2 linked regions of the Paraburkholderia bryophila genome follow. The protein of the gene in region 2 interacts with the protein of the main gene of each other region in a pairwise test. Links are inferred from orthologs where the notes say so. Each region holds a gene or a part of one and is shown on either strand. Other genes may lie near its edges. The genes, in order: prmA and rplK.

Region 1 (15,786 bases), 270 kb from region 2 along the record:
CGGCAAACGAAGGGCGCAAGGCGGAGCCGGTCGGCATTCACGTCGCACTCTACGAAACCGACGACCTGCGCGGCGCGGTGCGCGCCGACGCGCGCGGCCGCACGGCCCGGGCCAATCTGCAAGCGGTTCAAACGCTGCTCGCCAGCAGCGAAGCCACCCCTTCTACTAATTAGACTGATAACCATGAATACGAGACGGATTCTGACAGGCGCGCTCGTCGCGATCGTTGCCGCCTGCGGCGGCGTGCTGGCCAATCACTGGTTCAGCGGCGACAGCGAAGTCGCCCACGCGGCGCAGACCGCGGCCGCGCCGAGCGCGGTCGAACAACTGTGGGCCGCGCCGGTCACCACCGTCGACGGCAAGCCGCAGTCGCTAAGTTTGCTGAAAGGGCACCCAATCGTCGTCAACTTCTGGGCGTCGTGGTGCGGCCCTTGCGTCGAGGAAATGCCGGCGCTGTCGCAACTTCAGCGCGATTACGCGAAGAAAGGCATCCAGTTCGTCGGACTTGGCGTCGATTCGGAGAAAAACGTCCAGGCGTTCCTGCAAAAGGTGAAGGTGGCGTACCCGGTCTACATTACCGGCTTCGGCGGCGCCGACCTGGCGCGGGCCTTCGGCAACAACGCGGGCGGCCTGCCGTTCACCGTGGTGATCGACGCCAAAGGCAATGTCCGCTCGACAAAATTAGGCCAAATCAACCCGGAAGCGCTCCGGCAGACCCTCGACGCGCTTTAAATCTCACATTCTTTTGACGCTCGATTCCTGCTGGTACGCGGAAAAATACGCGCAAATCGCATGAATTTGAGAGAAGATGGGCGCCCGGCGCGACGGCAAATTGCCGCCCGCGTCGCTCGTTACGTGCGGGAACCTAGACAAGTTTCTCTAATCAGCGCTAAAGTGCGCCCAATTCCACGGAAAAAGAAGCGACCATGACGCGACTGCTGGTACTGCACGGACCCAACCTCAACCTTCTCGGCACCCGGGAACCCGAGGTCTACGGTCGCGTGACCTTGCCGCAGATCGATCAGGCGCTGGCGGACCGCGCAGCGGACGCAGGCGTCGAACTGGCGTCGTTCCAGAGCAATCACGAAGGCGCTCTGGTGGATCGCATCCAATCCGCCCGGACTGAAAAAACCGATTTCATACTGATCAATCCCGCCGCGTACACGCACACCAGCGTGGCCATTCGGGACGCACTGGCGGGGGTCGGCATCCCGTTCGTCGAGATTCATCTGTCGAACGTGCATCGTCGCGAACCGTTCCGGCATCACTCGTATTTCTCCGACCAGGCTGAGGGCGTGATTTGCGGCCTCGGCTGGAAGGGATATATGTACGCGCTCGAATTCGCGCTCGACCGGCTCGCCGCCGGTTCGTCGCGCGGCTGATTCCAAACACGTCTAATTTGCGCCGGCTGCGTATGCGCCGGCACTTTACGCATTGAAAGGGGCTTCCTGATGGATCTACGTAAACTGAAAACTCTGATCGACCTCGTCTCGGAGTCTGGTATCTCCGAACTCGAAGTGACCGAGGGCGAAGGCAAGGTGCGCATCGTCAAGAATGCGCCGCCGGTTTACGTGCAACCGTCCGCCTCGTACGCGCCGCAATACGCGCAGCCGGCTCCGTTCCCGGGCGGCGAAGCGCCGGCCGCTGCCGCAGCAGGCGTTCCGGCTACGCCGGCGCCGGTCGTCCCGCAAGGTCACGTGGTGACGTCGCCGATGGTCGGCACGTTCTACCTCGCGCCGTCGCCGGGCGCCGAGCCGTTCGTTCAGGTGGGTGACACGGTCAAGGAAGGCCAGACGATCTGCATCATCGAAGCGATGAAGCTGCTCAACGAGATCGAGTCGGACAAGGCCGGCGTGGTGAAGGAAATCCTCGTCGATAACGGCCAGGCGGTCGAGTATGGCCAACCGCTGTTCGTGGTCGGCTAACGCGGCACGCTTTGCGCTTTTTGCGCCTGCCGCCCGCGCGTCCGCCCTCCCGGGGCGCGCGACCGATCCTCTGAGGCAGCCTGCACCGTGACCGGCCGGGCGCCTATTGATGAGTCGAAAAACCGCTATGTTTGAAAAAATCCTCATTGCCAATCGTGGCGAGATCGCGCTCCGCATCCAGCGCGCGTGCCGCGAGCTCGGCGTCAAGACCGTCGTCGTCTATTCGGAAGCCGACAAGGAAGCCAAGTACGTGAAGCTCGCCGACGAGGCGGTCTGTATCGGCCCGGCGCCTTCGAATCTGAGCTACCTGAACATGCCGGCGCTAATCAGCGCGGCTGAAGTGACGGACGCCGAAGCGATCCACCCGGGCTACGGCTTCCTGTCGGAAAACGCCGACTTCGCCGAGCGCGTCGAACAGTCCGGCTTCACCTTCATCGGCCCGCGCCCGGAAACGATCCGGATGATGGGCGACAAGGTCACGGCCAAGCAGACCATGATCAAGACCGGCGTGCCGTGTGTGCCGGGTTCGGAAGGCGCGTTGCCGGACGATCCGAAAGAGATCGTCAAGATTGCCCGCCAAGTCGGCTATCCGGTCATCATCAAGGCCGCCGGCGGCGGCGGTGGCCGCGGCATGCGCGTGGTCCACACGGAAGCGGCGCTGGTCAACGCGGTCAACATGACGCGTGAAGAAGCCGGCCGCGCATTCGGCAATCCGCAGGTCTACATGGAGAAATTCCTGGAGAACCCGCGGCACATCGAAATTCAGATCCTCGCGGATTCGTTCAAGAACGCGGTGTGGCTCGGCGAGCGTGACTGCTCGATGCAGCGTCGTCACCAGAAAGTGATCGAAGAAGCGCCGGCGCCGGGTATCGCGCGCCGCCTGATCGAACGGATCGGCGATCGTTGCGCCGACGCCTGCAAGAAGATGGGCTATCTGGGCGCGGGTACGTTCGAGTTCCTGTACGAAAACGGCGAGTTCTACTTCATTGAAATGAATACGCGCGTGCAGGTCGAACATCCGGTGACCGAGCTGATCACGGGCGTCGACATCGTGCAGGAACAGATCCGCATCGCGGCCGGCGAGAAGCTCGCCTTCCGTCAGCGCGACATCGTGTTCAAGGGTCATGCGATCGAATGCCGGATCAACGCGGAAGATCCGTTCAAGTTCACGCCGTCGCCGGGTCGGTTGACCTCGTGGCATATGCCGGGCGGTCCCGGCATTCGCGTCGATTCGCACGCCTACAACGGCTATTTCGTCCCGCCGAACTACGATTCGATGATCGGCAAGCTGATCGCTTACGGTGCGACGCGCGAACAGGCAATCAACCGGATGCGTATCGCGCTGTCGGAAATGGTGGTGGAAGGCATTCTGACCAACATCCCGCTGCATCGCGAACTGATGCTGGACGCGAAGTTCGTCGAAGGCGGCACCAGCATTCACTACCTCGAAAACCGGTTGGCCGCGAAGCAGCAGGCCGCACCGGAAGAAGCGTAAGTCATGAGCTACCGGGAATTGATCGTCGAGTTGGCGCGCGAGCACGCGGAAGAATTTTCCGACGCGCTGCTCGAGTTGGGCGCGTTGTCCGTGTCGGTGGAAGATGCGGACGCCGATACGCCCGACGAGCAGCCGCTGTTCGGCGAGCCCGGTCTCACGCCGGATCGCAGCGCGTGGCAACGTTCGCGCGTGATCGCGCTGCTCGCGCCGGAACACGAACCGGCGCTGCTGCTGACCGCCGCAGCCAACGAAATTGGCCTCGCGAACGCGCCGTCGTTCAAGGTGCGGGAAGTCGAAGACCAGGATTGGGTGCGGCTCACACAGTCGCAGTTCGATCCGATCAAGATCGGCGAGCGCATCTGGGTCGTGCCGTCGTGGCATGACGCGCCGGATCCCGAAGCGCTCGTGCTCGAACTGGATCCGGGCCTCGCGTTCGGCACCGGCAGCCATCCCACCACGCGTCTGTGCATGGAATGGCTCGAGCAATCGGTGCAGGCCGGCCAGTCGGTGCTCGACTACGGTTGCGGCTCCGGCATTCTCGCGATCCTCGCGCAGAAGTGCGGCGCGAGTCCGGTGTTCGGCATCGACATCGATCCGCAAGCGGTCGAGTCGGCGCGTCAGAACAGCGAACGCAACCGCGCGGACGTCACGTACGGTTTGCCGGACGCCTGCCCGAGCGGCGAATTCGACATCGTGGTCGCCAACATTCTGTCCAACCCGCTCAAGCTGATGGCGTCGATGCTGGCGTCGAAGGTCAAGCCGGGCGGCAAGATCGCGTTGTCCGGCATTCTGGCGCGCCAGGCGGACGAAGTCGCGCAGGTCTACGCGCAGTGGATCGATATCGGCGTATGGCGCGAACACGAAGGTTGGGTATGTCTGTCGGGAACGCGCCGCGAAAGCCATTAGAATAAGGCGTATTGTCCAACCAACGGCCTTTCGGCTTATCGGCTCAATATGCTCCTGGCAACGCGTTGCCCCTTCTGCGAAACCGTCTTCCGCCTGCAACCGGCGCAGCTCGCGCTGCGCCGCGGCCTCGTGCGCTGCGGGCATTGCCATGAAGTATTCGACGCCTCGAGCAGTCTGTTCGACGTCACCGAAGGCGGCGACTTCTCCACCGCCAAACCCGTCGAAGCCGCTGCTGCGATCGAAGCGTTATCCGGCGTTCGCGCCAGGAGCCCCGATTTCAGCGCTGAAGCGTGGGATCCGTGGGCGCCAACGCCCGACGCCGCGGTCGACAATCGCCTGCTGCACGACACCCACAATGTGCCGCTCTCGCCGGTTTCCACTAGCGCGGGCATAGCGGTCACGCCGCATCACGCTCACGAACCCGATCTGCCTGCCAGCGCATTCAGCACGCCGGTTCCACCAGACGGCGAACCGGTGCTGGCCGACGCACCGCTCGAACCGTTCGCCTACCGGACCGAGCCGCCGGCTGAAGACGCGCCGCGGGTTTGGCACAAGACCGATCGGTCTTCCGAACCTTCGTTGGACGAACCCGTTCTGCCCGAGTCGGCCAGTCTGCATGGCATCCCGGATAATGAACCGCGTTTTAACGCAGCCAGTTTTGCTGCGGGAGCTGGTGCAGGCGTGGCGGCCGGCGCCGCTATCGCCGAAGCCGAAACCGACGCCGATGCCGATGCCGACGGCGGCACGACGGCGCGCTTCGGCGCATCGACCGCCAACACCTCCGCCTCCGCGACCGACGACCCGACTGCCTTCTCCGGCGCGGCGGCCGCATCCAGTGGCGAGCCGTTCTCCGTTCACCCGGTGAACGACGGCGTCGATCCGTTCCCGGTCGTGCGCGAAACCCGCCCGGCCGAGCCGCGGCGCCTGGGCTGGATCATCGCCGGTTCGGTGGTGGCCGTGCTGCTGGTGCTGGCGCTGCTTGCGCAGCTCGCCTGGTGGCAGCGCGAAACCGTGCTGGTCTACTTCCCGAGCACGCAGACGCTCTATGCAAAAGCTTGCGCGCAACTCGGCTGCCTCGTCACGCCGCCGCACGACATCGACGGCTTGCAGGTCGAACCGTCCGATCTCCGGCAGATCGACGGCCCGCACAAGCTCGAACTGAAGATGCCGCTGCGCAACCGCTTCAACGTGGCGCTGGCCTACCCCGCTATCGAACTCACGCTGCTCGACGATCAGAACAACGTCGCCGTGCGCCGCGTGCTGTGGCCGCAAGACTACGTCCCGCCCGGCACTCCGATCGCGGCCGGCCTGCCGGCCCGCAGCACGCAGACGATGATCGTGCATCTCGACACCGGCAACGCGGTCGCCTCCAATTTCCGCGTACAGATTTTTTATCCGTAACGCATCCTCGCGCGCCCGGCCATGATCGGGCGCATTCACCGTCGCATCTATCGTCAACACTGACGAATTTCCGGAGCACAAGAACATGAGTCAAGTCACGCTGGGTGGCAACCCGATCGACGTAGCCGGCACGTTCCCGTCGGTGGGCCAGAACGCCCCCGCTTTCTCGCTGGTCGGCAAGGATCTGAAGTCGCTGTCGCTCGCCGATTTCGCCGGCAAGCGCAAGGTGCTGAACATCGTCCCGAGCCTCGACACGCCGACCTGCGCAACGTCGACCCGCAAGTTCAACGAAGCCGCCGCGAAGCTGACCAACACGGCCGTGATCGTCGTGTCGGGCGACCTGCCGTTCGCCGCGTCGCGCTTCTGCACGACCGAAGGCATCGAGAACGTCGTCACGGCGTCCACGTTCCGCGGTCACGAGTTCGCGCAAGCGTACGGTGTCGACGTGACGAGCGGCCCGCTGACCGGCCTGACGGCGCGCGCCGTGGTGGTGGTCGACGAGAACGACAAGGTCGTGCACGCTGAACTGGTCGGTGAAATCAAAGACGAGCCGAACTACGACGCAGCCCTCGCCGCGCTGAAGTAAAACCTTCGCGCACGAACCCCGGCGCCGCGCTTCATGCGCGGCGCTGTCGTATCGTCGCGCGCTTTCTTTATTGTTTTCACAGGAACCCTCGCCTTGGCTACGCTGATTTGCGGCTCGCTCGCCTACGACAACATCATGACTTTCGAAGGCCGCTTCCGGGAGCACATCCTGCCGGAGCAGGTCCATATCCTGAACGTGAGTTTCCTGGTGCCGACCATGCGCCGCGAGTTCGGCGGCTGCGCGGGCAACATGGCTTACGCGCTGCATCTGCTGGGCGGCGACGCGCGCATCATGGGCACGCTCGGCGCGGTCGACGCGCAGTTGTACATGGACCGCTTCAAGGCGCTCGGCCTGTCGACTGAAAACGTGCTGGTGGTGCCGGACACGCACTCGGCCCAGGCGATGATCACCACGGACCTCGAGAACAACCAGATCGCCGCGTTCCATCCGGGCGCGATGATGCAGTCGCATCTGAATCGCGCCGATGAAGCAAAAGGCATCACGCTCGCGATCGTCGGGCCCGACGGCTTCGACGGCATGGTCCAGCATTCGGAGCACCTGGCCGCGGCGGGCGTGCCGTTTGTCTTCGATCCGGGTCAAGGTTTGCCGCTGTTCGACGGCGCGACACTGCGGCGCATGATTGAACTTGCTACTTATGTAGCTGTCAACGATTACGAAGCCAAACTGGTGAGCAACAAAACGGGTTGGTCGATCGAAGAGATCGCCGGCAAGGTCGAAGCGCTGATCGTCACGCTCGGTGAGCAGGGTTCGCAGATCCATCATACCGGCGGCGTCGAAGACATTCCGCCGGTCAAGGCACAGCAAGTGCTCGATCCGACCGGTTGCGGCGACGCGTTTCGCGGCGGCTTGCTGTACGGCATCGAGAACAAGCTCGGGTGGGCAACCACCGGCCGTCTGGCAAGCCTGATGGGCGCGCTGAAGATCGAATGCCAAGGCCCGCAAAACTACGCGCCCACGCGGGCGGAGATCAACGAACGGTTCAAGCAGGCGTTCGGATACGACCTGCCGTAATACCGAAAGCTATTGGAGTTAGGGAATGAGAACAACGAGTCGCCTGGTCGTGGCCGCCTTGATCGCCGGTTCACTGGCCATGTCGGGGTGTGCGTATAACAGCAGTTCCGCCGACGTCTATACGGCGTCGCAAGCGCAGCGCGAAGAAACGGTCCGCATGGGCACGGTCGACAGCGTGCGCGCCGTCAAGATCAGTTCGAACAACGGTCAGCCGAGCGGCCTTGGCGCAATCGGCGGCGGCGCGTTGGGTGCGGTGGCCGGCAGTGCGCTCGGCGGCGGCCGCGGTTCGATCGTCACGGGCATCATCGGCGGCCTCGCGGGTGCCGTCGCCGGCAATGCGGTCGAGAACGGCGTCGCGGTGCATGACGGCCTCGAGATCACCGTGCGACTCGATAACGGCGACATGCGCGCCATCACGCAGAGCGCCACCGGCGAGATCTTCCGTGCCGGCGACCGCGTGCGACTCCTGTCGAGCGGCGGCGTGACGCGCGTCACACACTAAAGTTTCCCCTCTCGCGCGGCAAGGCTCAGGCCGCCGCCGCGGCGACCTCACACGCATGCCCTCCCCTGTGCATGCGTTTTTTTTCGCCCGCAGGTTTCAGCTTCGACCAGCGACGCCAGGCAAACGCAGCGCGCCGGGCAGCAGGCTTCAAGTCCAGACGCCAGGCAAAAAAAAGTCCCGTCGCCGGAAACCGGCAACGGGACCCTGACCGAGTAGCGCTCTCAACCTACCTTAAGCGCTACTCGATCATCGGACACATCGCGCGATGTGTCGAAGTACTTCTCAAGCTCAAGCTACCGCTTACGGACGGCTGCCCGTCGGGAACGGCCATGCTGCTGCCGGGTTCAGCGCGGTCTTCACCGTCGCTGCCGGTGCTGCGCTCGTGACGGACGTCGCTGCGGGTGCAGGTGCAGCCTTCTTGGCGACAGCCTTCTTCGCAGGAGCAGCCTTCTTCGCAGGAGCGGCAGCCTTCTTCGCCGGTGCAGCCTTCTTCGCGGGAGCGGCCTTCTTGGCAGCGGGAGCAGCCTTCTTCGCAGCAGGCGCAGCCTTCTTGGCAACAGCCTTCTTCGCAGCAGGCGCAGCCTTCTTCGCGGCAGCCTTCTTGGCAGGCGCAGCCTTCTTCGCAGCAGCCTTCTTAGCCGGTGCAGCCTTCTTCGCTGCGGCCTTCTTGGCCGGCGCTGCCTTCTTCGCTGCAACCTTCTTCACTGCGACTTTCTTTGCCGGTGCTGCTTTCTTCGCCGGCGCTGCCTTCTTTGCTGCAACCTTCTTCACTGCGACTTTCTTTGCAGCAACCTTCTTGGCAGGAGCAGCTTTCTTCGCTGCAACCTTCTTCGCCGGTGCTGCCTTCTTCGCTGCAACCTTCTTCACTGCGACTTTCTTAACAGCGACTTTCTTCGCCGGAGCAGCCTTCTTAGCCGGCGCAGCCTTCTTTGCTACAACCTTCTTGGCTGCGGGTTTCTTAGCGACTGCTTTCTTGATAGTTGCCATCATTTTCTCCTTCAGGTTTTCAGATGAGAGTCAGTTCAAACACCACCCTTCGTCAAAACCCGCTTCCCGCGGACGCTTCTCAGGGCGCGCGCTACGAAGCGAGCTATTCATCGGCGTACGCAGGTGCTGCGCGCTTACGCTAATGAATGCGGTAAGGCGCGCCGTGCCGAAAGGCACCGCGCGCCAGATCTGTTCGGCGTTGAAACTCAACGCCGGCAATTGCTTGATCGGGCCGCCGGCGATCACGCCGACGGCTTTTTCCGGGGGGAAGTTTGCCCATCCCACTGAAGGGTTCGCAAAGTGCCAGTCATGTTTGTGGGCCGCGAAGGCACGCGGCGCACCGGGCAAGCTTTGCATCAGGCGGTTCTGCTCCTAACCAAAATTGCCGCGGCGAAGGCCTGCGGCATCCCCATCAATGAATGCATCTGCAGCACGAACCCGGATCACTCCCAGGTCAGCGCGCCGCCAGTCTGATATTCGATCACTCGCGTCTCGAAGAAGTTGCGTTCCTTCTTCAGGTCGATCATTTCGCTCATCCACGGGAACGGGTTTTCCTCGTTCGGGTACAGCGGATCGAGACCGATCTGCTGGCAACGGCGGTTGCAGATGAAGCGCAGATAGCTCTTGAACATCGACGCGTTGAGGCCGAGCACCCCGCGCGGCATCGTGTCTTCCGCGTAACGATATTCGAGTTCGACCGCCTGCTTGAAGATCTCGCGGATGTCCGCGCGGAACTCAGCCGTCCAGAGTTGCGGGTTTTCGAGTTTGATCTGGTTGATCAGGTCGATGCCGAAATTGCAGTGCATCGACTCGTCGCGCAGGATGTATTGGTACTGTTCCGCCGCGCCGGTCATCTTGTTCTGACGGCCGAGCGCCAGGATTTGCGTAAAGCCGACGTAGAAGAACAGGCCTTCCATCACACAGGCGAACACGATCAGCGAGCGCAGCAGCGTCTGGTCTGTCTCGAGCGTACCGGTCTTGAAGCCCGGATCGGTCAGCACATTGATGTACGGAATCAGGAATTCGTCTTTCGCGCGGATCGAGGCAACTTCGTGATACGCGTTGAAGATTTCGCCTTCGTCGAGGCCCAGCGATTCGACGATGTACTGATAAGCGTGCGTGTGGATCGCCTCTTCGAACGCCTGGCGCAGCAGGAACTGGCGGCATTCGGGCGCCGTGATGTGGCGGTAGGTGCCCAGCACGATGTTATTGGCGGCCAGCGAATCCGCTGTCACGAAGAAGCCCAGGTTGCGCTTGACGATGCGGCGCTCGTCTTCGGTCAGACCGTTCGGGTCTTTCCACAAGGCGATGTCGCGCGACATGTTCACTTCTTGCGGCATCCAGTGGTTGGCGCAACCCGCCAGGTATTTTTCCCACGCCCACTTGTATTTGAACGGCACCAACTGATTGACGTCGGTCTGGCCGTTGATGATGCGCTTGTCGGCGACGTTGACCCGCGCTTCGGAAACGGCAGCCGTTCCAGCAGCATGAGCCGCGGCGATACCGCTTTCGAAAACATCTTGAGGAGCGAAGACGTTTCGATCCGAGGGAGCATGAGGAGCGGAACGCATTCCGACTTGCGAACCGACAGCCGATCCCGCAGCGCTGCGCAACACATCTTGTTGCGCGCCGCTCGAGGGAGGTACGGCAGTGATCTCGTCATCCCAGTTAAGCATAAATGTCACCATCAATTTAGAACGGTTTGTACCATCTTTTCACGAGCGATAAAAGAGTTCGCTGATGAAAAATCCTGTTTTCGATTCGCGTTGCTACGTTCATACAACACTTTGTTCAACAGACTGTGTGAGTCGCCTCGCGTGAAGCGTGTTGAACGTGTGTCGTCGAGATGCTTCGCGAGCTCGAAGAGCAACGTGTCGATGCGACGTTTCGCTGCTCTATCTATCTGTATTGCGGAGTGCGTTTGCAGCATCTTGCGGTTGCGTTTTGCTGTGTCGCGTTGCTCTCTGCGTTGCTCGTTGCGTTGCTTTTCGCCTCGCTCCGCAGAGGTCTCGCGGTGCTCCGCGTTACTACTGCGACGCTCTGCTCGGCGTGTCTGCTACGCGTCTGCGTTTCGCTTGCGTTCGTCTATCTCTGCTTGCGTCCGCGCCCGCGTCTGTCTGTTCGTCAGCGCAAGCGAAGTGAAGTTCAATGTCGTGTCGAGCGATGCATCGGGCCGGCTGCGTTGATCGGCCCATCGATCGAAGCGTTTGCTCAAGCGCGCTGTGCCGCGCGCTTCGTCGGGTGTTGCCGACTGCTGACTACTGGCTGCTGATCTACCACTGAGGCCTCTCCGAGTTTCCACCGACCCGGCGCCTCGCGACTTCAGTCGCCTGCCCTGCTTCACTGCCCGTCGACGAGCGGCGCGACTTCGACTTCTTTCACCGCACCGCTCGTCGACTTCACTCGTCTGCGTCACCACGGCTTCATCGCATCGAGCTGCGTTGCTCGCCGCATTCGGGTGACTACCTACAACCCGTCAGCAAGCAACGCTCCCGCTATCTGCTTCGCGCTCACCCGCAGCGCTTGTTGGCAACGCTTACTGGCAAGCTTCGCACTCGTCGAAACCTGCGTCGCCCGGACGCATCATGCAGACCGGACCATCCGCTTCCGGCGCTGCTTCGACGACTGCTGACGTGGCCGCTGCAGCCTGAAAGCCGCCCGGCGTTGCGCCGCCTCCGTTCGCGCCGAAGCCACCCGCTGCGCCGCCAGCCGCGCCACCCGAACCTTCGCCGCCGCCCGAACTCACCGCGTTCAGTTGACCGTGCGCCACCGTCGACTTCTCGACGTGCGTCGCCGCCATCGTGCGGAGGTAGTAGGTCGTCTTCAGACCACGCACCCAGGCGAGCTTGTAGACCTCGTCGAGCTTCTTACCCGACGCGCCGCCCATGTAAATGTTCAGCGATTGCGCCTGGTCGATCCACTTCTGACGACGCGAAGCCGCTTCAACCAGCCACACCGGATCGAGTTCGAACGCGGTCGCGTAGATCGCGCGCAGGTCCGCCGGAATCCGGTCGATGCGCGACAACGTGCCGTCGAAGTACTTCAGGTCGGCGACCATCACTTCGTCCCACAGACCGCGCGCCTTCAGGTCGCGCACCAGGTAGTCGTTGACCACCGTGAATTCGCCCGACAGATTCGACTTCACATACAGGTTCTGGAACGTCGGTTCGATGCAAGCCGACACGCCGATGATGTTCGAGATCGTCGCCGTCGGCGCGATCGCGACGCAGTTCGAGTTGCGCATGCCGTACTGGGCGACCCGCGAACGCAGTTCGGTCCAGTCCATCGACTCGCTCGAGTCGACTTCCACGTAACCGCCACGCGCGTCGGCCAGCAGCTTCACCGAGTCTTGCGGCAGGATGCCGCGATCCCACAGCGAGCCGCGGTAGCTCGAGTAACGGCCGCGCTCTTGCGCCAGTTCCGTCGACGCGTAGTAAGCGTAGTAGCAGACCGCTTCCATCGACGTATCGGCGAACGCCACCGCCTCTTGCGACGCGTACGGCGTGCGCAGCAGATGCAGGCAGTCCTGGAAGCCCATGATGCCGAGGCCGACCGGACGGTGCTTCAGGTTCGAGTTACGCGCCTTGGCGACCGCGTAGTAGTTGATGTCGATCACGTTGTCGAGCATGCGCATCGCGACGCTGATGGTGCGCTTGAGCTTGTCGTGGTCGAGCACGAGCGTGCCGTCGGCCTGTTCCTTCAGGTGGGCGACGAGGTTCACCGAGCCCAGGTTGCAGACGGCGATTTCGGCGTCGCTGGTGTTCAGCGTGATTTCCGTGCACAGGTTCGACGAGTGGACGACACCGACGTGCTGTTGCGGCGAGCGCACATTGCACGGATCCTTGAACGTGATCCACGGGTGGCCGGTTTCGAACAGCATGCCCAGCATCTTGCGCCACAGTTGCGCCGCCGGCAGCGTCTTGAACAGCTTGATCTCGCCGCGCGCGACCTTCGCTTCGTAAGCCGTGTAAGCCGTTTCGAATTCCGCGCCGAACAGGTCGTGCAGGTCCGGGCAGGTGGACGGCGAGAACAGCGTCCAGTCGCCGCCTTCCATCACGCGCTTCATGAACAGGTCGGGAATCCAGTTCGCCGTGTTCATGTCGTGCGTGCGACGACGGTCGTCGCCGGTGTTCTTACGCAGCTCAAGGAATTCCTCGATGTCCAGGTGCCACGTTTCCAGGTACGCGCACACCGCGCCCTTGCGCTTGCCGCCCTGGTTCACGGCGACGGCCGTGTCGTTGACAACCTTCAGGAACGGCACGACACCTTGCGATTTGCCGTTGGTGCCCTTGATGTGCGAGCCGAGCGCACGCACGCGCGTCCAGTCGTTGCCCAGACCGCCGGCGAACTTCGACAGCAGCGCGTTCTCCTTCAGCGCTTCGTAGATACCGTCGAGGTCGTCGTCGACCGTGGTCAGGTAGCACGACGACAGTTGCGAGCGATGCGTGCCCGAGTTGAACAGCGTCGGCGTGGACGACATGAAGTCGAAGCTCGACAGAATGTTGTAGAACTCGATGGCGCGCGCTTCGCGGTCGATCTCGTTCAGCGACAGGCCCATCGCGACACGCATAAAGAATGCCTGCGGCATTTCGATCCGCACGCCGTCGTGATGCAGGAAGTAGCGGTCGTACAGCGTTTGCAGACCGAGGTAACCGAATTGCAGGTCGCGGCTGTTGTCGAGCGCGGCGCCCAGGCGCTTCAGGTCGAACTGCTGGAGCTTGTCGTCGAGCAGGCCGGCGCCGATGCCGCGCTTGATGAACTGCGGGAAGTACTCGGCGTAACGCTCTGCCATTTCGCCTTGCGTGACTTCGTCTTCGAGGATTTCGCGGCGGATCGTGTGCAGCAGGATGCGCGCGGTGACCTGGCTGTAGGCCGGGTCTTTTTCGATCATCGTGCGGGCAGCCAGAATCGCCGAGTCGTAGACCTGGGTCATCGGCACGCCGTCGTACAGATTCTTGACCGTTTCCGCGATGATCGGGTCGGCGCTCACGGCGTCGCCCAGATTCGCGCAAGCGGATTCGATGACGCCGCGCAGCGCAGCCATGTCGAGCGGACGCGTGACGCCGTTGTCGGTCACGTTCAGACCCGGCGTGTTGGCGACGATCTGCTCGTCATGACCGCGCGCCTGGGTGCGCTTCTCGCGATACAGCACGTAGGCGCGCGCGACGTTGTGCTCGCCGCCGCGCATCAGCGCGAGTTCGACCTGATCCTGAATGTCTTCAATATGGAACGTGCCGCCGTTCGGGCGGCTGCGCACCAACGCACGCACCACGCTCTGCGTGAGTTGCTCGACCAGTTCGCGCACGCGCGCCGAAGCCGCGCCTTGACCACCGTTGACGGCCAGGAATGCCTTCGTCACGGCGATGGCGATTTTCGACGGCTCGAACGACACGACGCCGCCGTTGCGGCGGATCACCTTGTAGTCGGCGAGCGTCGCTTGCGGCGCGAGCGCCTGTGCGCCTTGTGCCTGGCCGAAGGCCTGGCCGGTCGGTGAACCCTCATAGCGGGTCGTCGCGTTGTCGGTGGTTTGCATGTGCAAAGCTCCTGGTCCTGGAAATGGTGCGGTGATTGCCGCGGATTAAAACGAACGCTGCGCCGCCGCGTGCGCAAGCGATAGGGTGCAGGAAAGAGGCTGGCTGAGCCGGTTGGCGGGATGCGACGGCGACGAAGCCTGATTCGAATTGAAAACGGTCTTCGTCGTATGCGTCGCGATCACTGGCTATGCCCCTTCCCTGAATGCTTCTGGATGCCGCCGGTTGGTCTTGACCGGCCGCGCCGCAGGAATTTTTTCACTGCCTGGAATGCTTGCGGCGCCGTGCTCGGAGAGCGGGGCGCCGCTGATTTATGCACTCGGTTATCCACACAGTTATACACAGCCAACACAAGATATGGTGTGAAACCGAATTTCTGGCACCAAGTATAGTGGAGATTCGAGACAGGTCAAATCGTTTTATTTGCTTTGAATGGGTTGACTTTTGGATAGCGCGGCGCGGCGTACCTCCCCGGAGAACAAGGCTGTGCCTTGCTCTCCTCGCATCACGCAAGGTCGCGCAAAGGGGCGTTACGAGTTCGCGGAAAACTTGAGATAGGGGAAATACTGAGCGTCGAGCGCGGTGTCACGCTGCAGACGTTGCCACTCGAAATGCGGACCCGGATCGGTCTTGCGACCCGGGGCAATGTCCGAGTGACCGGCGAGCGCCTCGACCGGATAGCGGGCCTTCAGCGCGTTCACGAGGGCGCCGAGCGTGCGGTATTGCGCCGCTTCGAAAGCAGCGGTGTCACTGCCCTCCAGCTCGATACCGATCGAGAAATCATTGCAGCGCTCACGGCCGAAAAAATTCGACGGCCCCGCGTGCCACGCGCGCTCGTTGCACGACACGAATTGCTCGAGCGCGCCGTCGCGATGGATCACGAAATGTGCCGAGACCCGCACGCCGCGCAGGTGAGTGTCGTAGTACGGGTGAGCGTCGCAGTCGAGCGTGTTGAGGAACAGCTCCGCGATTGCCGTGCCGCCGAACTCGTTCGGCGGCAGGCTGATGTTGTGAACGACGATCAGCGTCGGCACGGCGCCGTCGGGCCGCGCTTCGAAATTCGGCGAACGGAGTTGACTGGCGGCGGCGACCCAACCGTCGGCATCGACGGTGAACGCGCCGCTCATCGAGCGTCGCGGCCCGACGGACGCGCGCTGTGCCGCTGCGCGTGCGCGGCGCTGCAGAACGGCTGCCCCGCCACCACCACGGAATCGCTCTTCGGCGCATGCACGCCGCACTCGACGCAGCGGATCATCGGCTCGGCGAGTTGCGGCCGCGCTTGAGCTTGACCCGCCGGACGAGCGGCGCCATTGGCACCGGCTTGCTGGCCTGGCGCACCGTTCGCTCCCGCGCCGGCGCCGCCGGTGCGCTGCGTGGTTTGCGCGTCATGACGACGCAGCGCCTTGACCAGCCATTGGCCG
Region 2 (15,569 bases):
AAGCTTGGTGGTTGGCCGCTACCAACCGCTGGCTGACGGCAGCGGATGCCTGTGTTGCCCGCTACCCGACCAAACTTGCCTTCTGCAGTCGCTTCAGAAGACAAAGAGAATCGCCGGTCAATATTGCCGATAGGCGGTTTTCTTTGACTTCTGGGAGTCACATTCTTGCCGAAAATGCCATGCAAAAACGTGGCCCCCACAAAGCACAAAAAGGCCGGCGGTGGAAAACCGCCAGCCTTCGCACAACGCGCTGAAACTTACTTGATTTCAGCCTTCGCGCCGGCTTCTTCCAGCTTTTTCTTGGCTTCTTCCGCAGCAGCCTTCGGTACCGCTTCCTTAACAGGCTTCGGTGCGCCGTCGACCAAGTCCTTCGCTTCCTTCAGGCCGAGACCCGTCAGTTCACGAACAGCCTTAATGACCGAAACCTTGTTCGCGCCGATTTCCGTCAGGTTGACCGTGAATTCGGTTTGCTCTTCAGCAACAGCCGCAGCTGCGCCTGCCGGGCCTGCCACTGCAACTGCAGCTGCCGACACGCCAAACTTTTCTTCGAACGCCTTAACGAGCTCATTCAGTTCCAGAACCGACATCGAGCTTACTGCCTCGAGGATGTCATCTTTTGCGATTGCCATTTGAAATACTCCTAAATTGAATTCGGATACAGCCAGCGATCAATCACGCTCGACTGAAGTGCGTTAAGCAGCGGTTTCTTCGCCTTGTTTCTTTTCTGCCAGCGCGGCCAAAGCGCGCGCAAAGCCGGAAACAGGTGCTTGCATAACGTACAACAGCTTGGAGAGCAGTTCTTCGCGGCTCGGGATGTTTGCCAGCGCTTGCACGCCAGCCTTGTCCATCACGTTGCCTTCGTAGGAACCAGCCTTGATGATCAACTTGTCATTGGTTTTGCCGAAGTCGTTGACGACCTTAGCAGCAGCAATTGCATCTTCCGAGATGCCGTAGATCAGCGGACCAGTCATCTGCTCTGCCAGCGAAGCAAACGGGGTACCTTCGACAGCGCGACGCGCCAGCGTGTTTTTCAACACGCGAAGGTAAACCTGTTGCTCACGCGCTTTCGCGCGCAGCTTGGTCAGATCGCCAACCGCGATTCCACGATACTCAGCCAGAACCACGGTCTGGGCTTTCGCGACTTGCGCGGCAACCTCAGCGACGACGGCCTGCTTGCTTTCTTTGTTAAGTGGCACGGTTAACCTCCAGATTCGATACACGCAGCGTGCGCCTTGTGTACCGCGTTCAATAACGGCGTCCGACCAGTCAGGAGTATTTCAACCGCCCGACACCCGCATTGCTGCAGGTATCAACCAGCTTCATCACTACAAAACCTTTTCGGGTTCGCCATCTGCGTTGGCTTTACATTAAGGACTCGCCTACCTGATGCGTGCCCACCAACGGTCTTTGACAACCGGTTGCGCAATGCAGACTGCCATTTCGCAACCGCCCAAAGCCCATAAAACCGCCTCGATTTTCGTCGAGGCGATGAAATTTCTTACTGTGCTGCGATCGATGCCTGGTCGACGCGAACGCCAACACCCATCGTGCTCGACAGCGCAACCTTGCGCAGGTAGACACCCTTGCTCGTTGCCGGCTTCGCCTTTTGCAGCGCGTCGACGAGAGCATTCAGGTTGCTACGCAGAGCCGTCGGCTCGAACGAAGCGCGCCCGATGGTCGCGTGGATGATACCAGCCTTGTCGACACGGAATTGCACCTGACCAGCCTTGGCGTTCTTCACTGCAGTCGCGACGTCCGGCGTAACCGTACCAACCTTCGGATTCGGCATCAGGCCGCGCGGGCCGAGGATCTGACCGAGCGTACCGACGACGCGCATCGTGTCCGGCGAAGCGATCACGATGTCGAAGTCCAGCTTGCCAGCCTTGACTTGTTCAGCCAGATCTTCCATGCCGACGATTTCCGCACCAGCTGCGCGCGCTTGTTCAGCCTTTTCGCCCTGCGCAAACACAGCGACGCGGACCGACTTGCCGGTACCTGCCGGCAGCACGACCGAACCACGAACCACTTGGTCCGACTTCTTCGCGTCGATGCCGAGTTGCACTGCGACGTCGATCGACTCGTCGAACTTCGCGCTTGCGCATTCCTTCACGAGCGACAGAGCTTCGTCGATTGCGTACAGCTTTTGACGATCAACCTTGGCTGCAAATGCTTGCAGACGCTTCGAAAGCTTAGCCATTTACACGCCCTCCACGGTGATGCCCATCGAGCGGGCGCTACCAGCAATCGTACGAACCGCTGCGTCCAGATCAGCTGCCGTCAGATCAGGCATCTTGGCCTTGGCGATGTCTTCAGCTTGAGCGCGGGTGATCTTGCCGACCTTGTCGGTATGCGGCTTGCTCGAACCCTTGTCGATCTTCGCTGCCTTCTTGATCAGAACTGTAGCCGGCGGCGTCTTCAGAACGAACGTGAAGCTCTTGTCCGCGAATGCGGTAATCACAACTGGAATCGGCAGACCCGGTTCCATAGCTTGAGTCTGCGCGTTAAACGCCTTGCAGAACTCCATGATGTTCAGGCCGCGCTGGCCCAGCGCCGGACCGACCGGCGGCGACGGGTTGGCTTTACCTGCAGGAATCTGCAGCTTAATAAAGCCAATGATTTTCTTTGCCATGTTGAAAACCTCGTTGGAACGCTGCTTTAATGCATGCGAGCGCTCAGTGAGTAGTAGCGCGCGTTCGTCTAAAAATTGACTACTTGCGCTCCTCAACGGTCATTACGCGGACCGTAAGCGCGAAATACGGGGTGCGCCGGTCGGCGCACCCCGTAGAATTCTGGATCACAACTTTTCGACTTGGCCGAATTCCAGCTCGACCGGCGTTGCGCGGCCAAAGATTGTAACCGAGACACGCACACGCGACTTTTCGTAGTTCACTTCTTCGACGCTGCCGTTGAAATCTGTGAACGGACCGTCCTTCACTCGCACCATCTCGCCTACTTCGAACAGGGTCTTCGGGCGCGGCTTTTCCACACCTTCCTGCATCTGCGACATGATCTTTTCGACTTCCCGAGGAGAAATCGGACTTGGTCGATTGCGCGCTCCGCCAACGAAACCGGTGACCTTTGCCGTGTTTTTCACGAGGTGCCACGTTTCGTCTGTCATCTCCATTTCCACGAGTACATAGCCCGGGAAGAAACGACGTTCGGTCACCGATTTGTGACCGCCCTTCACTTCGACAACTTCTTCAGTCGGCACGAGGATTTGACCGAACTGGTCCTGCATACCAGCGCGCTCGATACGCTCTTGAAGCGCGCGCTGCACGCTCTTCTCCATTCCAGAGTAGGCGTGCACCACATACCAACGCTTGCCGCTCGGGGATGCCGGAGTATCACTCATATTATTTCCAACCCAGAATCACCGAGAAAATCGCCCATTCGATGGATTTATCACTCACCCAAAGAAAGATAGCCATGACGAACACGAAGCCGAATACTACGAGCGTTGTTTGGGTCGCCTCTTTGCGAGTCGGCCAGACAACTTTACGAACTTCCTTGTACGAATCTTTGGCGAAAGCGATGAAACCCTTGCCAGGCGCGGAGAGAAGACCGACTGCAACACCCGCTATCGCACCAACAGCCAAGGCGGCTCCGCGGATGTACCATTCCTGGCCGTTGAGCCAGAAGAACCCCACGAACCCGGCCAAGACCAACAATACGCCCGCGACGAGCATCAGCTTGTCGCCGGATGTATTTACAGTTTCGACGGAAGGATTCGCCATAACACCTTAACGAAGCGTCACATATGACGCGAGATTTGGCAGGGGCAGAGGGAATCGAACCCCCAACCTTCGGTTTTGGAGACCGACGCTCTGCCAGTTGAGCTATACCCCTAAACCATTTGGGGTTGACGACATCGCCAACCCCGAAACCACCGATCAACGAGAACTATCTGGCGTTACTCGAGGATCTTGGCAACTACACCAGCGCCGACCGTACGGCCGCCTTCGCGAATTGCGAAGCGCAGACCTTCTTCCATCGCGATCGGGTTGATCAGCTTCACCGTGATCGACACGTTGTCGCCCGGCATGACCATTTCCTTGTCTTTCGGCAACTCGATCGAGCCCGTCACGTCCGTCGTACGGAAGTAGAACTGCGGACGATAGTTGTTGAAGAACGGCGTGTGACGGCCACCTTCGTCCTTGCTCAGCACGTACACTTCAGCCGTGAAGTGCGTGTGCGGGTTGATCGAACCCGGCTTCGCCAGAACCTGGCCACGCTCCACGTCTTCACGCTTCGTGCCGCGCAGCAGGATACCAACGTTGTCGCCTGCCTGACCCTGGTCGAGCAGCTTGCGGAACATTTCCACGCCCGTGCACGTCGTCTTCACCGTCGGCTTGATACCGATGATTTCGATTTCTTCGCCGACCTTCACGACACCACGCTCGATACGACCCGTCACCACCGTGCCACGACCCGAGATCGAGAACACGTCTTCCACCGGCATCAGGAACGCGCCGTCAATTGCACGCTCCGGCGTCGGGATGTACGTGTCCAGCGCATCGGCCAGATTCATGATCGCCACTTCACCCAGCTCGCCCGTGTCGCCTTCCAGCGCCAGTTTGGCCGAACCCTTGATGATCGGCGTGTCGTCGCCCGGGAAGTCGTACTTCGACAGGAGTTCGCGAACTTCCATCTCGACCAGTTCCAGCAACTCAGCGTCGTCCACCATGTCGCACTTGTTCAGGAACACGATGATGTACGGAACGCCAACCTGACGCGCCAGCAGGATGTGCTCACGCGTTTGCGGCATCGGGCCGTCTGCAGCCGAGCACACCAGGATCGCGCCGTCCATCTGCGCTGCGCCCGTGATCATGTTCTTCACATAGTCAGCGTGGCCCGGGCAGTCGACGTGTGCGTAGTGGCGGTTAGCCGTTTCGTACTCGACGTGTGCCGTGTTGATCGTGATACCGCGTGCCTTTTCTTCCGGCGCCGCGTCGATCTGGTCGTATGCCTTCGCTTCGCCGCCAAACTTCTTGGTCAGAACCGTCGTGATCGCTGCCGTCAGCGTGGTCTTGCCGTGGTCAACGTGACCGATCGTGCCGACGTTCACGTGCGGCTTGGTCCGCTCAAACTTACCCTTGGCCATTTTCGACTCCTAAGAGGATTTATCCGTACGTTGCGCCGCGCGCAAACAATCACCGAGTACTTCTGGTGCCCATGGGCAGGATCGAACTGCCGACCTCTCCCTTACCAAGGGAGTGCTCTACCACTGAGCCACATGGGCGCTACTTCTATGTTGCTGGAGCGGGTGAAGGGAATCGAACCCTCGTCGTAAGCTTGGAAGGCTTCTGCTCTACCATTGAGCTACACCCGCAAGAATTCATCGATTCCCAGCAACTGCCGCAACTTGCATTCTGGTGGAGGAGGTTGGATTCGAACCAACGTAGGCGTAAGCCAACAGATTTACAGTCTGCCCCCTTTAGCCACTCGGGCACCCCTCCGCAGAGAACTGATGATTATGAGGGAACAACCGCTTGTTGTCAAGGCCTGCTTGACCGTTCCAAACTCATAGCTCTCACTTATAGTAAGTTCAGCGCTGCCGTAAACGCAGAAACCCCACCTTTTGGGGTGGGGTTTCTGCGTTGCTGCTTGGGAGCCTGACGATTACCTACTTTCACACGGGCAATCCGCACTATCATCGGCGTGGAGTCGTTTCACGGTCCTGTTCGGGATGGGAAGGGGTGGTACCGACTCGCTATGGTCATCAGGCATGACTTGTTGCCGCACTGCCCTTTGGGCAATACAGCCAATCTGGAAGAAGTAGTTGAGAGGATGCCTCTCGGTATTACTTTGGGCTGTGCCTGTATTGCACAACACTGATCTCAACCGTGTGTCGAGAGAGACACACCTGTTATAGGATCAAGCCTTACGGGCAATTAGTATCAGTTAGCTTAACGCATTACTGCGCTTCCACACCTGACCTATCAACGTCCTGGTCTTGAACGACCCTTCAAGGGGCTCGAAGCCCCGGGGATATCTCATCTTAAGGCGAGTTTCCCGCTTAGATGCTTTCAGCGGTTATCTCTTCCGAACATAGCTACCCGGCGATGCCACTGGCGTGACAACCGGTACACCAGAGGTTCGTCCACTCCGGTCCTCTCGTACTAGGAGCAGCCCCCTTCAAATATCCAGCGCCCACGGCAGATAGGGACCAAACTGTCTCACGACGTTTTAAACCCAGCTCACGTACCTCTTTAAATGGCGAACAGCCATACCCTTGGGACCGGCTACAGCCCCAGGATGAGATGAGCCGACATCGAGGTGCCAAACACCGCCGTCGATATGAACTCTTGGGCGGTATCAGCCTGTTATCCCCAGAGTACCTTTTATCCGTTGAGCGATGGCCCTTCCATACAGAACCACCGGATCACTATGACCTGCTTTCGCACCTGCTCGACTTGTCGGTCTCGCAGTTAAGCACGCTTATGCCATTGCACTATCAGCACGATTTCCGACCGTACCTAGCGTACCTTCGTACTCCTCCGTTACACTTTGGGAGGAGACCGCCCCAGTCAAACTGCCTACCATGCACTGTCCCCGATCCGGATTACGGACCAAGGTTAGAACCTCAAACAAACCAGGGTGGTATTTCAAGGATGGCTCCACGCAGACTGGCGTCCACGCTTCATAGCCTCCCACCTATCCTACACAGACCGGTTCAAAGTCCAATGCAAAGCTACAGTAAAGGTTCATGGGGTCTTTCCGTCTAGCCGCGGGGAGATTGCATCATCACAAACACTTCAACTTCGCTGAGTCTCGGGAGGAGACAGTGTGGCCATCGTTACGCCATTCGTGCAGGTCGGAACTTACCCGACAAGGAATTTCGCTACCTTAGGACCGTTATAGTTACGGCCGCCGTTTACCGGGACTTCAATCAAGAGCTTGCACCCCATCATTTAATCTTCCGGCACCGGGCAGGCGTCACACCCTATACGTCCACTTTCGTGTTTGCAGAGTGCTGTGTTTTTATTAAACAGTCGCAGCCACCAGTTTATTGCAACCCCTTCACCCTTCTGGCGCGAGCCAGTCAAGCTACAGGGGCGTACCTTATCCCGAAGTTACGGTACCAATTTGCCGAGTTCCTTCTCCCGAGTTCTCTCAAGCGCCTTAGAATACTCATCTCGCCCACCTGTGTCGGTTTGCGGTACGGTCTTGTTAAACTGAAGCTTAGAGGCTTTTCTTGGAACCACTTCCGATTGCTTCTTCACCTAGGTGAATGGCCTCGCACCCTTGAATTCCGCGCCCGGATTTGCCTAAGCGCCTTCTCCAATGCAAGGACCGGGACTTCCAACACCCGGACAACCTTCCGCGATCCGTCCCCCCATCGCATTTAACAATGGTGCAGGAATATTAACCTGCTTCCCATCAGCTACGCATTTCTGCCTCGCCTTAGGGGCCGACTCACCCTACGCCGATGAACGTTGCGTAGGAAACCTTGGGCTTACGGCGAGGGGGCTTTTCACCCCCTTTATCGCTACTCATGTCAGCATTCGCACTTCCGATACCTCCAGCGCACTTTTCAATGCACCTTCGCAGGCTTACGGAACGCTCTCCTACCATGCACATAAATGTGCATCCGCAGCTTCGGTATATTGCTTAGCCCCGTTACATCTTCCGCGCAGGACGACTCGATCAGTGAGCTATTACGCTTTCTTTAAAGGATGGCTGCTTCTAAGCCAACCTCCTGACTGTTTTAGCCTTCCCACTTCGTTTCCCACTTAGCAATATTTGGGGACCTTAGCTGGCGGTCTGGGTTGTTTCCCTCTTGACACCGGACGTTAGCACCCGATGTCTGTCTCCCGTGATTGCACTCTTCGGTATTCGGAGTTTGCTATGGCGTAGTAATCCGCAATGGACCCCACAACCATGACAGTGCTCTACCCCCGAAGGTGATACACGAGGCACTACCTAAATAGTTTTCGGAGAGAACCAGCTATTTCCAGGTTTGTTTAGCCTTTCACCCCTATCCACAGCTCATCCCCTAACTTTTCAACGTTAGTGGGTTCGGACCTCCAGTACGTGTTACCGCACCTTCATCCTGGCCATGGATAGATCACCTGGTTTCGGGTCTACACCCAGCGACTGAATCGCCCTGTTCGGACTCGCTTTCGCTACGCCTGCCCTAATCGGTTAAGCTTGCCACTGAATGTAAGTCGCTGACCCATTATACAAAAGGTACGCAGTCACCCCTCAAGGAGGCTCCTACTGTTTGTATGCATGCGGTTTCAGGATCTATTTCACTCCCCTCCCGGGGTTCTTTTCGCCTTTCCCTCACGGTACTGGTTCACTATCGGTCGATCACGAGTATTTAGCCTTGGAGGATGGTCCCCCCATCTTCAGACAGGATTTCACGTGTCCCGCCCTACTTGTCGTACACCTAGTTCTTCCTCGCTGTTTTCGTCTACAGGGCTATCACCTGCTATGGCGGCACTTTCCAGAGCCTTCGACTAACAATGAAGATAAAGAGTACAGGCTGGTCCCATTTCGCTCGCCACTACTCTGGGAATCTCGGTTGATTTCTTTTCCTGCGGTTACTTAGATGTTTCAGTTCACCGCGTTCGCTTCGCATGACCTATGTATTCAGTCATGGATACTCCATTCGGAGTGGGTTTCCCCATTCGGACATCTACGGATCAAAGCTCGTTTGCCAGCTCCCCGTAGCTTTTCGCAGGCTACCGCGTCCTTCATCGCCTGTGATCGCCAAGGCATCCACCACATGCACTTGTTCGCTTGACCCTATAACGGGTGTGTCTCACACCGCGTTCACTCGGAACGCAGCGCGGGCCACATCGTTACAGGTTGAGTATTCGTGTTGCGCCGTATTCCAAGGCAATCTTTCGATTACCTTTTCATACATTGATACAATCACAACCCTGATTCACCTACTCGCCTACCCATCTCTAGATAGCCTTTCGTGAATCTCTTTACTACTTCTTCCTGATTGTTAAAGAACGACAGCCGATATCATGATTGCTATAACCACGTATCACTCTGACTGGCTCAATCGCCAATGCACAACCCTCTGCAGTACTTCCGCAGAACGCTATGCATTGATGATTGGTGGAGGATGACGGGATCGAACCGACGACCCCCTGCTTGCAAAGCAGGTGCTCTCCCAGCTGAGCTAATCCCCCAGTCACACATGAACTTCAAGGGTGCCTTCAACCGGTTAGCACAGCCACCGCAGAAACAGTGGTGGGTCTGGATGGATTCGAACCATCGACCCCCGCCTTATCAAGACGGTGCTCTAACCGACTGAGCTACAGACCCCTGAGTCTGTCTGAATTTACAGCCGATAAGCGTGAGCGCTCAACGTTCGACACGTTCAGCTCTAGAAAGGAGGTGATCCAGCCGCACCTTCCGATACGGCTACCTTGTTACGACTTCACCCCAGTCATGAATCCCACCGTGGTAAGCGCCCTCCTTGCGGTTAGGCTACCTACTTCTGGTGAAACCCACTCCCATGGTGTGACGGGCGGTGTGTACAAGACCCGGGAACGTATTCACCGCGGCATGCTGATCCGCGATTACTAGCGATTCCAGCTTCACGCACTCGAGTTGCAGAGTGCGATCCGGACTACGATCGGTTTTCTGGGATTGGCTCCACCTCGCGGCTTGGCAACCCTCTGTTCCGACCATTGTATGACGTGTGAAGCCCTACCCATAAGGGCCATGAGGACTTGACGTCATCCCCACCTTCCTCCGGTTTGTCACCGGCAGTCTCCCTGGAGTGCTCTTGCGTAGCAACTAGGGACAAGGGTTGCGCTCGTTGCGGGACTTAACCCAACATCTCACGACACGAGCTGACGACAGCCATGCAGCACCTGTGTTATGGCTCCCTTTCGGGCACATCCACCTCTCGGCAGACTTCCATACATGTCAAGGGTAGGTAAGGTTTTTCGCGTTGCATCGAATTAATCCACATCATCCACCGCTTGTGCGGGTCCCCGTCAATTCCTTTGAGTTTTAATCTTGCGACCGTACTCCCCAGGCGGTCAACTTCACGCGTTAGCTACGTTACTAAGTCAATGAAGACCCAACAACTAGTTGACATCGTTTAGGGCGTGGACTACCAGGGTATCTAATCCTGTTTGCTCCCCACGCTTTCGTGCATGAGCGTCAGTATTGGCCCAGGGGGCTGCCTTCGCCATCGGTATTCCTCCACATCTCTACGCATTTCACTGCTACACGTGGAATTCTACCCCCCTCTGCCATACTCTAGCCCGCCAGTCACAAATGCAGTTCCCAGGTTAAGCCCGGGGATTTCACATCTGTCTTAGCGGACCGCCTGCGCACGCTTTACGCCCAGTAATTCCGATTAACGCTTGCACCCTACGTATTACCGCGGCTGCTGGCACGTAGTTAGCCGGTGCTTATTCTTCCGGTACCGTCATCCTCCCGCCGTATTAGGGCAGAAGTTTTCTTTCCGGACAAAAGTGCTTTACAACCCGAAGGCCTTCTTCACACACGCGGCATTGCTGGATCAGGGTTTCCCCCATTGTCCAAAATTCCCCACTGCTGCCTCCCGTAGGAGTCTGGGCCGTGTCTCAGTCCCAGTGTGGCTGGTCGTCCTCTCAGACCAGCTACAGATCGTCGCCTTGGTAGGCCTTTACCCCACCAACTAGCTAATCTGCCATCGGCCGCCCCTGTAGCGGGAGGTCCTAAGATCCCCCCCTTTCCTCCGTAGAGCGTATGCGGTATTAATCCGGCTTTCGCCGGGCTATCCCCCACTACAGGACACGTTCCGATGTATTACTCACCCGTTCGCCACTCGCCACCAGGGTTACCCCCGTGCTGCCGTTCGACTTGCATGTGTAAGGCATGCCGCCAGCGTTCAATCTGAGCCAGGATCAAACTCTTCAGTTCAAACCTGTTACTGTTTTTCGGTTCCGTTAAGAACCGGTCGCTCACTCAACGTACTGACGAATTGTTCGATCATCTTGCGATGCTCAAACCTTCCTTTCATTACTGTGTGAGCCTTGATACTTTCGCTTTGCGGCAGACCCCGAAAGATCCACCTCGCGTCTCGCATCAAGCGCCCACACTTATCGGCTGTTAATTTTTAAAGATCGATTACGCATCCACTACCGAACCCGCACCGCTGTCGTCAACCTCACAACTACCCGGTACCGCTTCGTTCTGCGTCGCTGCATCTGCAGCAGAGAAACGAGATTATGAAGGCTCTTTTTCGTTTCGTCAACAACATTTTTTCGCTTTCGCTTAAAACCTTGTCGACGCTACGGCCGCTGGTTTCCGCCGCGGCCCTCGTTCTCAAACGAGGAGGCGAATATTAGGTGAATATTCGCCACATGACAAGGCCTCGATGGAAATATCTTCCCATGACTCATTTGCGCGTGGAATTTACTACTGCGTCTAGCGGGACGGTGTCCGCCATTGCCGCATAACCAGCGTCGCTCGGATGGATGTGGTCGCCACTGTCGAAGTTGCGCCGCAGGCGGTCCGGCTGCGCCGGGTCACGCAACGCCGCGTCGAAATCCACGACGCCGTCAAAAGCACGGCTGGTCCGAATCCACTGGTTGACGGCGAGTCGGATGCTCTCCCGCTGCGCCGGCAGCGATGCCGGCGTCAATGTTGCCCCAAATACCTTCACGCCGGCGTGCCGCGCCGCGGCAATCACCCGCTGGTACCCCGCGATCAGATCGGCCGCCGTCACCGAGGTGTGCGGGAAGTCGCAGTCGAGGCCGTTCCGAGCCGGCATCGAGGCGAAATTGATGTCGTTGATGCCAATCAGCAGGATCGCCGTCTTGACGCCCGGCCGCCCGAGCACATCGTGCTCGAAGCGTTTGGCGAGCGCGTCCCCGTAGCAAGGCGAGTCGCTCAGTAGCCGATTGCCGCTGATGCCGAGATTGACGATCGCCGTTGACCGGTCACTGCTACCGGCCAGTCGGCGCGCCAACGCGTCCGGCCAGCGGTGATTCTGGTTCAGGCTGGAGCGCATGCCATCGGTGATCGAGTCGCCAATGGCGGCGATCGCGGCCGATGACGGCGCCGCCTCCACCGATAGCCCCGTCACCCACACATATTGGGTGAACCGCCCGCGAAACGCTTCGGCGGAAGCGTCCGCTGCGTGATTGCCCGGCGCGGAAACATAATTGACCTGGCTCGATACGCGATGCCACGCCACGATCCGCTGATCCGGCCCCATGAATGCGCTGATGGCATAAGGCGCACCTTCGGCGATGTCGACCGTGACCGGATCGCTATCCAGCTCACCGCCCGCCGGAATGCTCACCGTAGATTTGCCGCCGAAGGTCACGCGCGCCCCGTCATTAGCAACCGCGGCCGCGCCGCCTGCCGAGCGGGCAATGCGCAAATCTTCGATCGTAAGCGGCGTCTTGCCGTACTCGTTGCTGAGGTGGATTCGCGCGGCCCGTCCCGACAGCGTCGGATACACGATCTGGCGCACGGTGCGTCCGGCGACGTCCGGCGCGCGATACAAAGGCGGCAGGTCCACGCGTTGCGGAATCGGCTGCAGCGCGGTCGCCCAAGCGGCGACCCAGTGCGCGGGAGCATCGGCGGCGAAAACGGTGAGGGAAACAGCGAATTGGGCAAGCAGCGCCGCGCCGCATGCGGCAGCCAGGGTGCGAAGGGTCATTCGGATGGTCGGTTCAAGGCGAAACGTCCATTGTGCCCGAACGCCAGGTCGATCGCGGCGAGCCTTGGGTGCTGGGTGCTGGGTGCTGGGTGCTGGGTGCTGGGTGCTGGGTGCTGGGTGCTGGGTGCTGGGTGCTGGGTGCTGGGTGCTGGGTGCTGGCCGTCGAGCGGCTGGGCACTGAGCCTTGGGCCTTGGGCGTCGCGCGTCGGGCGTCGGGCGTCGGGCGTCGGGCGTCGGGCGTCGGGCGTCGGGCGTCGGCCATCAAGTCTCAGACGCCAACCTCATCCCCTCCCGCCAAGACCAACTCACCGCCCAACCACAACCGCACCCTTTCACCCTCAATATCAGCCGCCGCTCCCCTTAAACAGCCGCCATCTTCAGCGCCACCGCCTCAGCCACCTCGATCCCATCGATCGCGGCCGAATAAATCCCGCCGGCATACCCCGCGCCCTCACCCGCCGGATACAAGCCCTCGACGTTCATACTCTGATAATCATCCCGCCGACGTACCCGGATCGGCGACGACGTTCTCGTCTCCACGCCCGTCAGCACGGCGTCATGCATCGCAAAGCCGGCGATCTTCTTGTCCATCTGCGGCAAAGCTTCGCGAATGGCTTCGATCACGTAGTCAGGCAGCGCGGTGCTGAGATCCGTGGGATGCACGCCAGGCTTATACGACGGCACCACCGAACCCAACGACGTAGACGGCCGCCCGGCAATGAAATCGCCGACCAGTTGACCCGGCGCCATATAGTTACCGCCGCCCAGCTCGAACGCCCGCTCTTCCCACTTCCGCTGGAAAGCGATACCCGCGAGCGGTCCGCCCGGATAATCGTCCGGCGTAATGCCGACGACAATCCCCGCGTTCGCATTGCGCTCCGCCCGCGAATACTGGCTCATGCCGTTCGTCACCACACGGCCCGGCTCCGACGTTGCCGCCACCACCGTGCCGCCCGGACACATGCAAAAGCTATACACCGCGCGCCCATTACTGCTGTGATGCACGACCTTATAGTCGGCGGCGCCCAGCTGCTTATGGCCGGCAAACTTGCCGAAACGGGCACGATCGATCAAACCCTGCGGATGCTCGATCCGGAATCCAAGCGAAAACGGCTTCGCTTCTATATAGACACCGCGGTCGTTCAGCATCTGGAAGGTATCGCGCGCGCTGTGCCCAACCGCCAGCACCACATGATCGCAGCGTAGCGTCTCGCCGGTCGACAGCTTCAACCCGCGCACCTTGCCCTGATCGATCTCGATATCGTCGACGCGAGTCTCGAACCGCACTTCGCCGCCGAGCTCGTGAATGGTCGCGCGCATCTTTTCGACCATGCTGACCAGCCGGAACGTGCCGATATGCGGCCGGCTCAGGAACAGAATGTCTTCCGGCGCACCGGCCTTGACGAATTCGTCGAGCACCTTGCGGCCGTAATGCTTCGGATCCTTGATCTGGCTGTAAAGCTTGCCGTCCGAGAAGGTGCCCGCGCCGCCTTCGCCGAACTGCACGTTCGACTCCGGATTGAGCACCGACTTGCGCCACAGCCCGAATGTGTCTTTGGTGCGCTCCCGCACGGCCTTGCCGCGCTCGAGAATGATCGGCCGGAAACCCATTTGCGCCAGAATCAGCCCGGCGAACAGCCCGCACGGCCCCATGCCGATCACCACCGGCCGCGGCACGGTCAGTTGCGCCGGCGCCTTGGCGACGAACCGGTACGCCATGTCAGGCGTCACACCGCAATGCGGCACGTCGGCGAGCCGCTTGAGCGCGGCGGCCTCATCCGTGACCTCGACGTCGACGATGTACGTGAGCTTGATGTCGGCGCGTTTGCGCGCGTCGTGCGCGCGACGAAACACGGTGTACCGGATAAGCCCGTCGGCGCCCACGCCGAGTTCCGCGAGGCGCGCGCGGACGGCGGCTTCGAGGTCGCTATCGGGGTGATCGAGCGGGAGTTTGATTTCGCTTAGACGTAACATGAGTACCGGGGGATGCAGGAAGGCCGCAAATCGCGGCCAATTCACAATTTTATAGGTTAAGTGTCGGCACGGGGCATCGGCTCCGTCGAAACGCCCTCCGTCACGGAAATCTTGCCCCCTATCAACACTGTCAGTCTGTCTCAAAAAATTTATTAACCGACCGGTCGGTTGGCTTATACTGTGCGCACACAGACAACTTCCGCAGAGAGCGTCCCCATGTACACGCAATCCCTGGATATTCCCGGCAATGTCGCCCCGCTGGATGCGGGCGCGAGTTCGCCCGAGCAGGCGCAATTCGATGCGGTCATGGCCGCAGACGGCAAGATCGAAGCTCAGGACTGGATGCCCGAGGCTTACCGCAAAACGCTGGTGCGGCAGATCTCGCAGCACGCGCATTCGGAAATCGTCGGCATGCTGCCGGAAGGCAACTGGATCACGCGCGCGCCCAGCCTGAAGCGCAAGGCGATTCTGCTCGCCAAGGTGCAGGACGAAGCCGGCCACGGCCTCTATCTCTATAGCGCGGCGGAAACGCTCGGCGTCTCGCGCGATCAGCTGATCGCCGCGCTGCACTCGGGCAAAGCCAAATATTCGAGCATCTTCAATTACCCGACGCCCACCTGGGCGGACGTCGGCGTGATCGGCTGGCTGGTGGACGGCGCGGCGATCATGAACCAGATTCCGCTGTGCCGCTGCACGTACGGTCCGTACGCCCGCGCGATGATCCGCATCTGCAAGGAAGAGTCGTTCCATCAGCGCCAGGGTTTCGACGCGCTGATGTCGATGATGGCCGGCACCGACGCGCAGCGCGAACTGGTCCAGCAGGCGGTGAACCGCTGGTGGTGGCCGGTGCTGATGATGTTCGGCCCGAGCGACAAGGATTCGATCCACAGCAACCAGTCGTCGAAATGGGGCATCAAGCGCATTTCGAACGACGATCTGCGGCAGAAATTCGTCGACGCCACCG

The links.
Region 1: the proteins of rplK (region 2) and prmA interact in binary tests that used the Escherichia coli proteins (3 or more experiments, as listed by UniProt). The link is inferred for Paraburkholderia bryophila from one-to-one orthologs.

Annotation. Positions count from the first base shown.
Region 1 is NZ_JACCAS010000001.1:3,385,995-3,401,780, reverse strand. The notes cover bases 2,419-5,374. They hold prmA (50S ribosomal protein L11 methyltransferase), read left to right. Parts: upstream 2,419-3,423; coding sequence 3,424-4,326; downstream 4,327-5,374. Other genes in these bases: GGD40_RS15215 (zinc-ribbon and DUF3426 domain-containing protein), read left to right, coding at 4,375-5,374; accC (acetyl-CoA carboxylase biotin carboxylase subunit), read left to right, coding at 2,419-3,420. Outside these bases: GGD40_RS15245 (UDP-N-acetylmuramate--alanine ligase), read left to right, coding at 1-173; GGD40_RS15240 (TlpA family protein disulfide reductase), read left to right, coding at 184-732; aroQ (type II 3-dehydroquinate dehydratase), read left to right, coding at 927-1,382; accB (acetyl-CoA carboxylase biotin carboxyl carrier protein), read left to right, coding at 1,452-1,925; more of accC, read left to right, coding at 2,053-2,418; more of GGD40_RS15215, read left to right, coding at 5,375-5,727; tpx (thiol peroxidase), read left to right, coding at 5,813-6,313; GGD40_RS15205 (carbohydrate kinase family protein), read left to right, coding at 6,407-7,345; GGD40_RS15200 (outer membrane lipoprotein), read left to right, coding at 7,371-7,847; GGD40_RS15195 (histone H1-like DNA-binding protein), read right to left, coding at 8,148-8,834; GGD40_RS15190 (hypothetical protein), read right to left, coding at 8,865-9,191; GGD40_RS15185 (ribonucleotide-diphosphate reductase subunit beta), read right to left, coding at 9,278-10,510; GGD40_RS15180 (ribonucleoside-diphosphate reductase subunit alpha), read right to left, coding at 11,371-14,367; 1,6-anhydro-N-acetylmuramyl-L-alanine amidase AmpD, read right to left, coding at 14,896-15,492; GGD40_RS15170 (PP0621 family protein), read right to left, coding at 15,489-15,786. UniProt on the Escherichia coli protein: Methylates ribosomal protein L11.
Region 2 is NZ_JACCAS010000001.1:3,118,942-3,134,510, reverse strand. The notes cover bases 914-3,652. They hold rplK (50S ribosomal protein L11), read right to left. Parts: upstream 2,630-3,652; coding sequence 2,198-2,629; downstream 914-2,197. Other genes in these bases: secE (preprotein translocase subunit SecE), read right to left, coding at 3,354-3,652; nusG (transcription termination/antitermination protein NusG), read right to left, coding at 2,795-3,352; rplA (50S ribosomal protein L1), read right to left, coding at 1,499-2,197; rplJ (50S ribosomal protein L10), read right to left, coding at 914-1,196. Also shown: rplL (50S ribosomal protein L7/L12), read right to left, coding at 258-629; more of rplJ, read right to left, coding at 693-913; more of secE, read right to left, coding at 3,653-3,734; tuf (elongation factor Tu), read right to left, coding at 3,911-5,101; GGD40_RS13865 (SGNH/GDSL hydrolase family protein), read right to left, coding at 11,360-12,631; GGD40_RS13860 (NAD(P)/FAD-dependent oxidoreductase), read right to left, coding at 12,992-14,605; 1,2-phenylacetyl-CoA epoxidase subunit PaaA, read left to right, coding at 14,822-15,569. UniProt on the Escherichia coli protein: Forms part of the ribosomal stalk which helps the ribosome interact with GTP-bound translation factors.